Regions from separate parts of the Paenibacillus nitricinens genome, predicted to be linked through region 4. Evidence: predicted binding sites of a transcription regulator. Region 4 holds the regulator's gene; each other region holds the start of a gene.

Region 1 (2,208 bases), 2.2 Mb from region 4:
TCGCTATCGGGGATCTGTTTCTTCTAAATTTTTGATAAATATGGCAGTTATAAGCTGATTTAATGAATTTTGGGCTGACTGGCAACCCTTACATTGGAAGGTAATACTTATTAGGGTAGAAACGGATATATACGGATGCCAGCTTGCCTTTGCTAATCAGGTGTGGTAATATGATATCAATCATACATTTAGTCCCTAATTTTCGCATTGAAAAGGGCTGTTATATTCGGTAATACAACCTTTTTCAATGTGTGAATTTTTTCTTTGTTTGAAGATAAAAAGAACATATTAATTTAAATTTGTGGAGGTAACACACATGCAAACAGGTACAGTTAAATGGTTCAACGCAGAAAAAGGATTCGGTTTTATCGAAGTTGAAGGCGGAAGCGACGTATTCGTTCACTTCAGCGCAATCACTGGCGACGGCTTCAAAACTTTGGACGAAGGCCAACGCGTTGAATTCAACGTTGTTCAAGGCAACCGTGGACCACAAGCCGAAAACGTTGTAAAACTGTAATAATAGAAGAAACCGTCCCAGCTTGTGAAAGTTGGGACGGTCTTTTTATATCTAGTTAGTCACTATTGACTTACAGGATGGGAGGAACGGCAATGAACTACCGGAAGAAACCTTTGGAAGAAATACCGGAAGAAAATACCGCGATTTGGGCGTGTACCAATGATGGATGCAACGGATGGATGAGGGATAATTTCGCATTTGAACATGCGCCTTCTTGCCGTCTATGTGACTCTCCAATGGTTCGCAGCACGAAGATGCTACCACAATTGCTTAATTCGAATGGCGATCTCAAATCGCTGAAGAAGGGTATTTCCATTACCTAACCAATGCCTTTATGAGTCAAGCTTGTTATAGAGCAGTGAACAACTTCAAGACGGTCAAACCGTCTTATTTTTTTTGCTTTTTTTAAGGCAAATTGTGATTTTTGTCACAAATCATTTGAATTTCACCGTTAAAAGCACTCCTTTGTGTGACATATATCACAAAACGACGTCTGAATTTTTGACACAATATAATTAACGAAAAGGGGAGAAGGAAGGGAAAAATATGGATACAGTAATGCTGTCGCGTATTCAATTTGCGTCGACGACAATATTCCACTATTTCTTTGTACCGGTATCAATCGGACTAGCGCTCTTGATTGCGATTATGGAGACCATGTACGTTAGAAAAGGCAATGAAGAGTACAAAAGAATGGCGCAGTTCTGGGGAAAGCTGTTTCTCATCAACTTTGCAGTAGGGGTAGTTACAGGGATTTTGCAGGAATTTCAGTTCGGGATGAACTGGTCTGATTATTCACGTTTTGTGGGTGATGTCTTCGGGGCTCCGCTTGCAGTTGAAGCATTGGCAGCCTTTTTTCTGGAGTCTACTTTTATTGGAATCTGGATATTCGGCTGGGACAAAGTGTCCAAGAGAGTGCACCTGTTGTCCATCTGGCTGGTAGCATTCGGAACGATGTTATCTGCTTTCTGGATCCTAGCAGCGAACTCTTTTATGCAGCATCCTGTGGGTTTTGCGATTAATAATGGACGTGCAGAAATGAATGATTTCTTCGCGCTGATTACGAACGGACAATTGCTGGTTGAATTCCCGCACACGGTTCTTGCTGCGTATGCAACAGGCGCCTTCCTCGTAACGGGGATTAGTGCGTACAAGATATTGAAGAAACAAGATGTATCTTTTTTTAAGAAATCTTTTCAAATTGCAGCGATCGTAGGGATCATTTCTTCGATTGGTGTAGCAGTGGCAGGTCATGCGCAAGCACAGTATTTGGTTGAAACTCAACCTATGAAGATGGCGGCTTCCGAAGGACTGTGGGGTAAGAGTGGTGACCCGGCACCTTGGACCGTATGGGCAAATATTGATCCTGAGAAGCAAGAAAGTACGGGTGAATTTCAAATTCCGTACATGCTGAGCTTCCTTTCATACAGTAAATTTTCCGGTGAAGTTAAAGGTATGCTTGAGCTGCAGGCTGAGTATGAGCAAACCTATGGCCCCGGTGACTATATTCCACCTGTACGTACGACATTCTGGAGTTTCCGGATCATGGTTCTAGCAGGAACGTTAATGATTGTACTGGGTATGTACGCAATGTATTTAATGTGGCGCAAAAAGATGGACCGTCCTAACACTTGGTTTATGCGGTTTATGTTATGGGGACTATTGCTTCCTCCAATCGCAAATACAGCGGG
Region 2 (2,208 bases), 1.1 Mb from region 4:
TCCGGCCGATCATAGACGTACATTCATTTCTATGGTTCGACTGGAAGAATTCGATTGGACATCGGTACATGCTTATTGGAATTTCGAACCTTCTTGGGAACAATCCGCTGAGGCAATTTTACGAAACCCGCATCTGTACGATGTGGTCACCATAATGGAAGACAACAAGATTTGTGGATACGCGATAATAAAATCAGCCAATGGAGCTGTTCTACAGTTCGGCGTTTTGCGAGAAAAAAGAAATCAGGGATTGGGACGTTCCTTATTTCATTGGATTGGAGAGAGACATGCACTCATCACCGTCAATAATGTAGACAAAAGAGATATAAATTCTATACGTTTCCTTAAAGAAGTTGGTCTTGACGTATTTATAGAGCAATATGAGATGAAAAAAGATTTGTCATAACGAAGATGATATTCGCTTAATTCAAAAACACTGATGAGTTGAGTCAGTGTTTTTTTGTTGCCAAAAAAGGGTATATATAAAGGATTGGAATGAGAAAATATCGTGTTTCTCTAACATCGAAATACGAGAATACTTGTAGCATCACATATAAGCTAATGAATCAATAGCTCCTTCGGATGCTTTTTGTGTTATTCACCGAGTTGTTAAAAAGATTTGTCCCTTTCTTGAACGTTTAGAGATGAAGAGGTCTCAGTGATTGAATTACTAAAAATTTAAGATATGATAATTTTAATCATTAGGCCACTATATTAATCGGATTGCTTCAGTATCAGGTAAATAGGTCTCGCCATCTCTTGCTTTGTGAAATTTTTCTCTTTTTACATAGCAAACAACGAGGAACGTCATACTAAAACGAACAGGCAACGATGTCTCTGAGCCTTGTTTAATCTGATATTGAATGCAGCCTACAGTTAGCTGGCCTAATCATAAGCATCAAATGACGAAAAATGAACAGAGTTTGAAGGGAGCAGTAAAGAATGGAAATTGATACGGTGCTATGGAGCAGGCTGGTTACAGGCTTGACTCTTGGGTTCCACGTTATTTTTGCGACGATTGGCGTCGGTATACCGCTAATGATCGCTATAGCAGAGTTCATAGGAATCCGAAAGAAGGACCCCCATTATACCCTTATGGCAAAAAGATGGTCTCGAGGATTTGTCATTTCTGTAGCGGTTGGTGTCGTGACCGGTACAGCGATTTCACTACAACTGGCCCTGGTATGGCCGAATTTTATGAAACTGGCGGGGAATGTTATTGCACTTCCGTTATTCATGGAAGTGTTCGCTTTCTTTTTTGAAGCCATCTTCCTAGGCATTTATTTGTATACGTGGGATCGGTTCAAAAATCCGTATATCCATTGGCTGCTGACGATTCCGATTGTCGCCGGTGCAGGGATGTCTGCCGTTTTTATTACGACGGTGAACGGATTCATGAACCAGCCTGGAGGCTTTGTCATGGAAGCAGGCCAATTCACAGCGATTGACCCAGTGCAAGCGATGCTGAATACAGCGACGTTCTCCAAGGTGTTCCATGTATTAAGCTCGGCCTATTTAACAGGAGCTGCCCTATTAGCCGGAATTGCAGCCTTTGCAATGCTGAGAAAAGGGGTATCCGCATACCACAAAAAATCCTTAAATCTCATGATGGCGGTTGTTTTGCTGTTCAGCTTGCTAAACACATTAGCTGGAGATGTGTCCGCCAAGTTTTTGGCCGAACATCAGCCGGAGAAGCTTGCAGCGGCTGAATGGCATTTTGAGACGGGTAGCGGTGTGGATTTGGTTCTAATGGGATGGCTGAATGCAGAGCATGAAGTTCTAGGGGCTCTTCATCTGCCGAAGGTGCTCAGCTTCCTGGCCTTTGGAGACTTTAACGCAGAGGTAACGGGACTGGAGGAATTCCCCAAAGATGAATGGCCGCCGCTTCTCGTTCATTACCTGTTTGATTTAATGGCCGGAATTGGATTTGCCTTACTCGCGATAGCGGTCCTGTATTTCCTGTTTGTGTTCTGGAAAAAACGTAATGCGCTTAACAAGTGGATGCTAAGTATCCTCGCACTGATCGCGCCGCTCGCTTTTCTGGCTGTTGAGCTGGGCTGGTTTTATGCAGAAGTTGGGCGCCAGCCTTGGATTATCCGTGGATATATGCGTGTAGAGGAAGCAGCCACGACTTCTCCGAATGTAAGAATTATTTTCTTCGGCTTATTGCTCCTGTACATCGTACTCGGCAGTATGTGTGTAATCGTG
Region 3 (2,208 bases), 3.0 Mb from region 4:
ACTTCTTTTTGAATTCTTGTTCTTTGCTTCTTGCATAAGCTACGATCTGTTTAACTACTTTCCAGGCCAAAAGCGGTTCCCCACCGAAAAAGTCGATGTCCAGGTTGCGATGATGACCCGAATTTTCAAGCAGGTAATCGATAGCTTTTTGTCCAACCTCATAGCTCATGATTGCTCTATCTCCGTTGTATTTCCCTTGGCTGGCGAAGCAATAGTCGCAGGATAGATTACAGGTATGTGCTACATTGAGGCAGAGCGCTTTGACATAAGTTTTTCGTTTTTTTAAATCGAGCGAGAGGTTCTCGAACTCATCTTTTGTAAAGAGCTGACCATCATTTATAAGCTCCTCGATATCCGCGATGGTTTCTCGAATATCGCTCTCGGAAATGCTGGAACCCTGTTTATATCTTTCCAACATCGTTGTCACAATTTTTTCGACAGAAGTTTCCTCATAAAGCGCTATAATTTCATATGCTAGGTCATCCACAACATGTACCGATCCACTGTAAGTGTCGAGAACGATATTGTATCCGTTTAGTTTATATTGATGAATCATACTTGCTAATCAGGCTCCTTTTGCACATAAGTAGAAACGGCTTTACCATCCTGTAGAGGTAGCGTCCATTTCTTAAAAATAGCCGCCCATCAGCAGAGCAATGGGCGGTAAAATTCCGAATCCTATCTGTTCATTGCATTTTCACACTTCTGGTTTGCAACGCCGCAGGAAGTTTTACAAGCGGACTGGCAAGATGTCTGGCATGCGCCGCATCCGCCGTGCTTTGCGGTATCCATCAGTTTGCGGGTGCTCAGTGTTACGATTCTTTTCACGATAAATAACTCCTTCTGTAATTTCTTGTGATCACTTTCACTTAATTTCCATGGAACATCGTAGCAACCTCACGTAAGTACGTCTATGATTCCCGTCACCTAGCAGAGCAGAGAGGGCTTAAACATAAGCATCAACGTTAATTTTCGTGCAGTCTTTCATGCTTGATCGTAGGATGCCGTAGAGGGAACCAGAGTCAGAGCAATGCTAAAAAAGTGACCAAAGAAAAAAAAAGAGACGGCAATAATGCCATCTCTTGAATAACGATTTTTCCTCATACTTGTCCGTAAAGTCCAATAAATATAAGGATCTCATAACACTGTATCCTTCCTTACCAGTAGAGCGACACTCTCCGATTCCATATGCACCATATGCGAACATCCCTCTCATTATCATGGCTATTGTTATGGTGGGGAGAAGTCGCGTAGAATTAGGGATTTTTGTAGGGAGTGTTTTTTGAATATTCAATGAAGTTATTTATTTTTATAATGTACTACGCCGTAGTTCATAAAAATACTGCACAATTGGATGCTTTAACTTCATCTTCTCGCTCATGTTCAACATTCGCTTTTTTCCAACTCGTCTGTCCACTAAGGCTAAAATATTCAATAAGATATCGTCGCTCTCTAAGCTCTCCTCTATGGAAATAGATAAATACTTAGTAGCTGTAACAATAAAATTTGATTTACTTAATGACGTCTGTGCTGACAAAAGCTCCTTTGCAACTTCTGATATTTTTCTGCTTCTTGCAATTACGATTAGCCGATCCTCCGGGATGATCCCCTTACTATCTTTTCTAACCGCTTCAATGTCTTCATGGTTGATAGGAATTTGGAGCTCTGAATCATTCTTAATCTCCTGCTCCGTCTGATACCATTTAATTGAGCTAGTTCTATCATTCATATTGAATACGTTCTTTTTATCTACCGAAATATAACAACTCCCTGATTTATCAGGTAAATAACGGTAACTGCTTGCACGATATTCAACCCTGCCGTATAACGCAGGACAGAGAAAACTCTCCAGTTGTTGCTTCAATTTGCTCCAGGACATGGATCCTCCTATGTTTTATGTTATAAATACCTGCTCAGGCAGTCGTTCTATTATACAATACATAATATACAATCCCACTAAAACCTGAATAATATCTTGATATAAAAACAGAGGAACGACTTAAAATATTTGGTTTTTGTCCCCGCGGGAAGGGAAGTATATAGGTATTGTCAAGCGTTATCACGATAAGCACGAGGGAATGAATCACGCGGTCGAGATGTACGTTAAAGGTGAAACGGTCGCTAGGATATGCAAGGTAACGAAAATTGGTCGTTCATCGCTGTACCTTCGTATTGCTGAATTGGGAATAAGCAGGGTAGAAAGTCGTC
Region 4 (2,208 bases):
AGTGCAGCCTCTGTACTGTTAGGAACAAGCAGTTTTTGGGAGGGTGTTGATATTCCGGGTGAAGCATTAACATGCTTGGCCATCGTGAGGCTCCCGTTTCAACCGCCAAACCATCCCCTAGCGGAAGCGAAGTCTGAGTTATTACAAGCCCAGAAAAAGAATCCGTTCATGAAGTTGTCTGTTCCTCAGGCGGTTATTCGCTTTAAGCAAGGATTTGGAAGGCTGGTGCGGACAGCGCAAGATCGGGGTATTGTTATTGTGTATGACACTAGGGTGATCGAATCTCACTATGGGAAATATTTCCTCTATTCGTTGCCTGGCCCAAAAATGGAGCATATGCTTACGGATCAAATGGTTCCTCGTATAGCGGAGTGGTTGGAAGACGGAGGCGTTTCTTAAAAAGAACGTCATCGATCATATTAATCACTCTACAATGAAGGGCGGTATAAGAATACCGCTCTTCATTGAGACGAGGTACACGAATTAGTATAAGGTTAGTAAAGAATATTACTTACATTAGGAGGTAAATTATGAAATCGGAAAAAATATCAGAAGCCGTTGTTCGCAGACTTCCTGTGTACTTACGTTTCCTAAATGATCTACAGAAACGTGAAATATTAACCGTTTCCTCTCAAGAGCTAGGACAGAAACTTGATTTGAATCCCGCTCAAATTCGCAAAGATTTAGCTTATTTTGGAGATTTCGGCAGAAAAGGTATCGGGTATGACGTAACTTATCTTATTGAGAAAATCCGTCATATTCTGAAGCTGGATCAACAACTGAATGTGGCTTTAGTGGGTGCCGGTAACCTTGGACATGCATTATCTAATTATAATGCTTATTTGAAAGATACTATGAAGATTACCGCTATATTTGATTCCTATGCGCCTAAGGTAGGGCGGAAAATCAACTCACTTACCGTTCAACCGATGGAGGAGCTTGGTCAGACGGTTCGTGAGCAAGGTATTCGAATTGGGATAATTACAGTACCTGATTCAGAAGCGCAGAATGTAGCGGATATTCTCATTGAGTCTGGCATTGAGGCGATTTTAAATTTTGCACCAGTGATTCTAAAAACACCATCGAATATCCGGGTTCATGCTGCTGATTTTACAACAGATTTGCAAAGCCTTGCTTATTATTTGAAGGATGGAAAGGAAGAAAGCAGAAATGAAGAGCAATAAAACGATTATCAAGGGCGGGCGTTTTCTTACTCCGGGAACGGATGAGCCGGTTCTTAGTGGATATATGACTATTGAAGATGATTTGATCACTTACATAGGAAAAGAAGAGCCTTTAATAGAAGACGATGTGCAAGTTGTTGATGGCAGTCGTCTGTTGTTTATGCCAGGTCTGGTAAACACGCATGGCCATGCCGCAATGTCATTGCTTCGTGGTTATGGAGATGACTTAGCGCTTCAGGTGTGGCTTCAGGAGAAGATGTGGCCGATGGAAGAGAAGTTCACCGGAGAAGATGTATACTGGGGAACCTCCTTGTCTGTACTTGAAATGCTGAAAGGTGGCACTACAACCTTCCTGGATATGTATGATCATATGGACCGAGTAGCGGAGGTCGTCGAATTATCAGGTATTCGTTCCGTACTAATGAGAGGCGTAATCGGTCTATGTCCAGAAGAAGTACAAAATCAGAAGCTTGCGGAAGCGGTTTCTTTTGCGCGTAACTGGCATGGTAAGGCTGAAGGTAGAATTACGACAATGATCTCGCCACATGCCCCATATACATGCCCACCAGACTTCTTTGTTAAGTTTGTGCAGGCGGCTCATGATTTGAATTTACCGATGCATACCCATATGTCCGAAACGAAACGCGAAGTGGAGCAGAATGTGGTGGATTACGGACTGCGGCCAGTAGCGCATTTAGAGAAGCTTGGAATGTTCACACGTCCGTCTATAATCGCTCATGGTGTTCATTTGAATGATGAAGAGATCGAGATACTGGCTCGTCATGATGTAGGTGTATCCCATAACCCTGGAAGCAATCTTAAGCTGGCTAGTGGAGTTGCTCGAGTTACGGATCTTCTAAAGGCCGGAGTGAAGGTGTCACTGGGTACAGATGGAGCGGCAAGTAATAATAATTTGGATATGTTTGAAGAAATGCGTCTTGCAGCACTCATCCATAAAGGTGTAAGTGGTGATCCTACGGCTGTTCCGGCTCCGGAAGCTCTACGTATGGCTACGGAGTATGGC

Evidence for each region. Region 4 encodes Rex, which represses fermentation and respiration genes when NADH is low (regulators of the CRP and FNR family bind a similar motif). Its sites were predicted from a motif close to TTGTGAAATATTTCACAA; they were not measured.
Region 1: the regulator Rex is predicted to act here: its motif matches at 933-950, upstream of ACN6KS_RS30015 (cytochrome ubiquinol oxidase subunit I).
Region 2: the regulator Rex is predicted to act here: its motif matches at 765-782, upstream of ACN6KS_RS15385 (cytochrome ubiquinol oxidase subunit I).
Region 3: the regulator Rex is predicted to act here: its motif matches at 854-871, upstream of scfA (six-cysteine ranthipeptide SCIFF).

The regions. Positions count from the first base shown of each region.
Region 1 covers NZ_CP183948.1:6,746,009-6,748,216, reverse strand. The annotation lists gene ACN6KS_RS30025 (cold-shock protein) at 317-517, shown strand; gene ACN6KS_RS30020 (cold-shock protein) at 610-840, shown strand; gene ACN6KS_RS30015 (cytochrome ubiquinol oxidase subunit I) at 1,064-2,208, shown strand, end outside.
Region 2 covers NZ_CP183948.1:3,491,619-3,493,826, forward strand. The annotation lists gene ACN6KS_RS15380 (GNAT family N-acetyltransferase) at 1-406, shown strand, start outside; gene ACN6KS_RS15385 (cytochrome ubiquinol oxidase subunit I) at 943-2,208, shown strand, end outside.
Region 3 covers NZ_CP183948.1:800,141-802,348, reverse strand. The annotation lists gene scfB (thioether cross-link-forming SCIFF peptide maturase) at 1-556, opposite strand, end outside; gene scfA (six-cysteine ranthipeptide SCIFF) at 679-828, opposite strand; gene ACN6KS_RS03595 (SF0329 family protein) at 1,310-1,879, opposite strand; gene ACN6KS_RS03590 (helix-turn-helix domain-containing protein) at 2,016-2,208, shown strand, end outside.
Region 4 covers NZ_CP183948.1:4,557,131-4,559,338, reverse strand. The annotation lists gene dinG (ATP-dependent DNA helicase DinG) at 1-399, shown strand, start outside; gene ACN6KS_RS20250 (redox-sensing transcriptional repressor Rex) at 531-1,184, shown strand; gene ACN6KS_RS20245 (amidohydrolase) at 1,171-2,208, shown strand, end outside.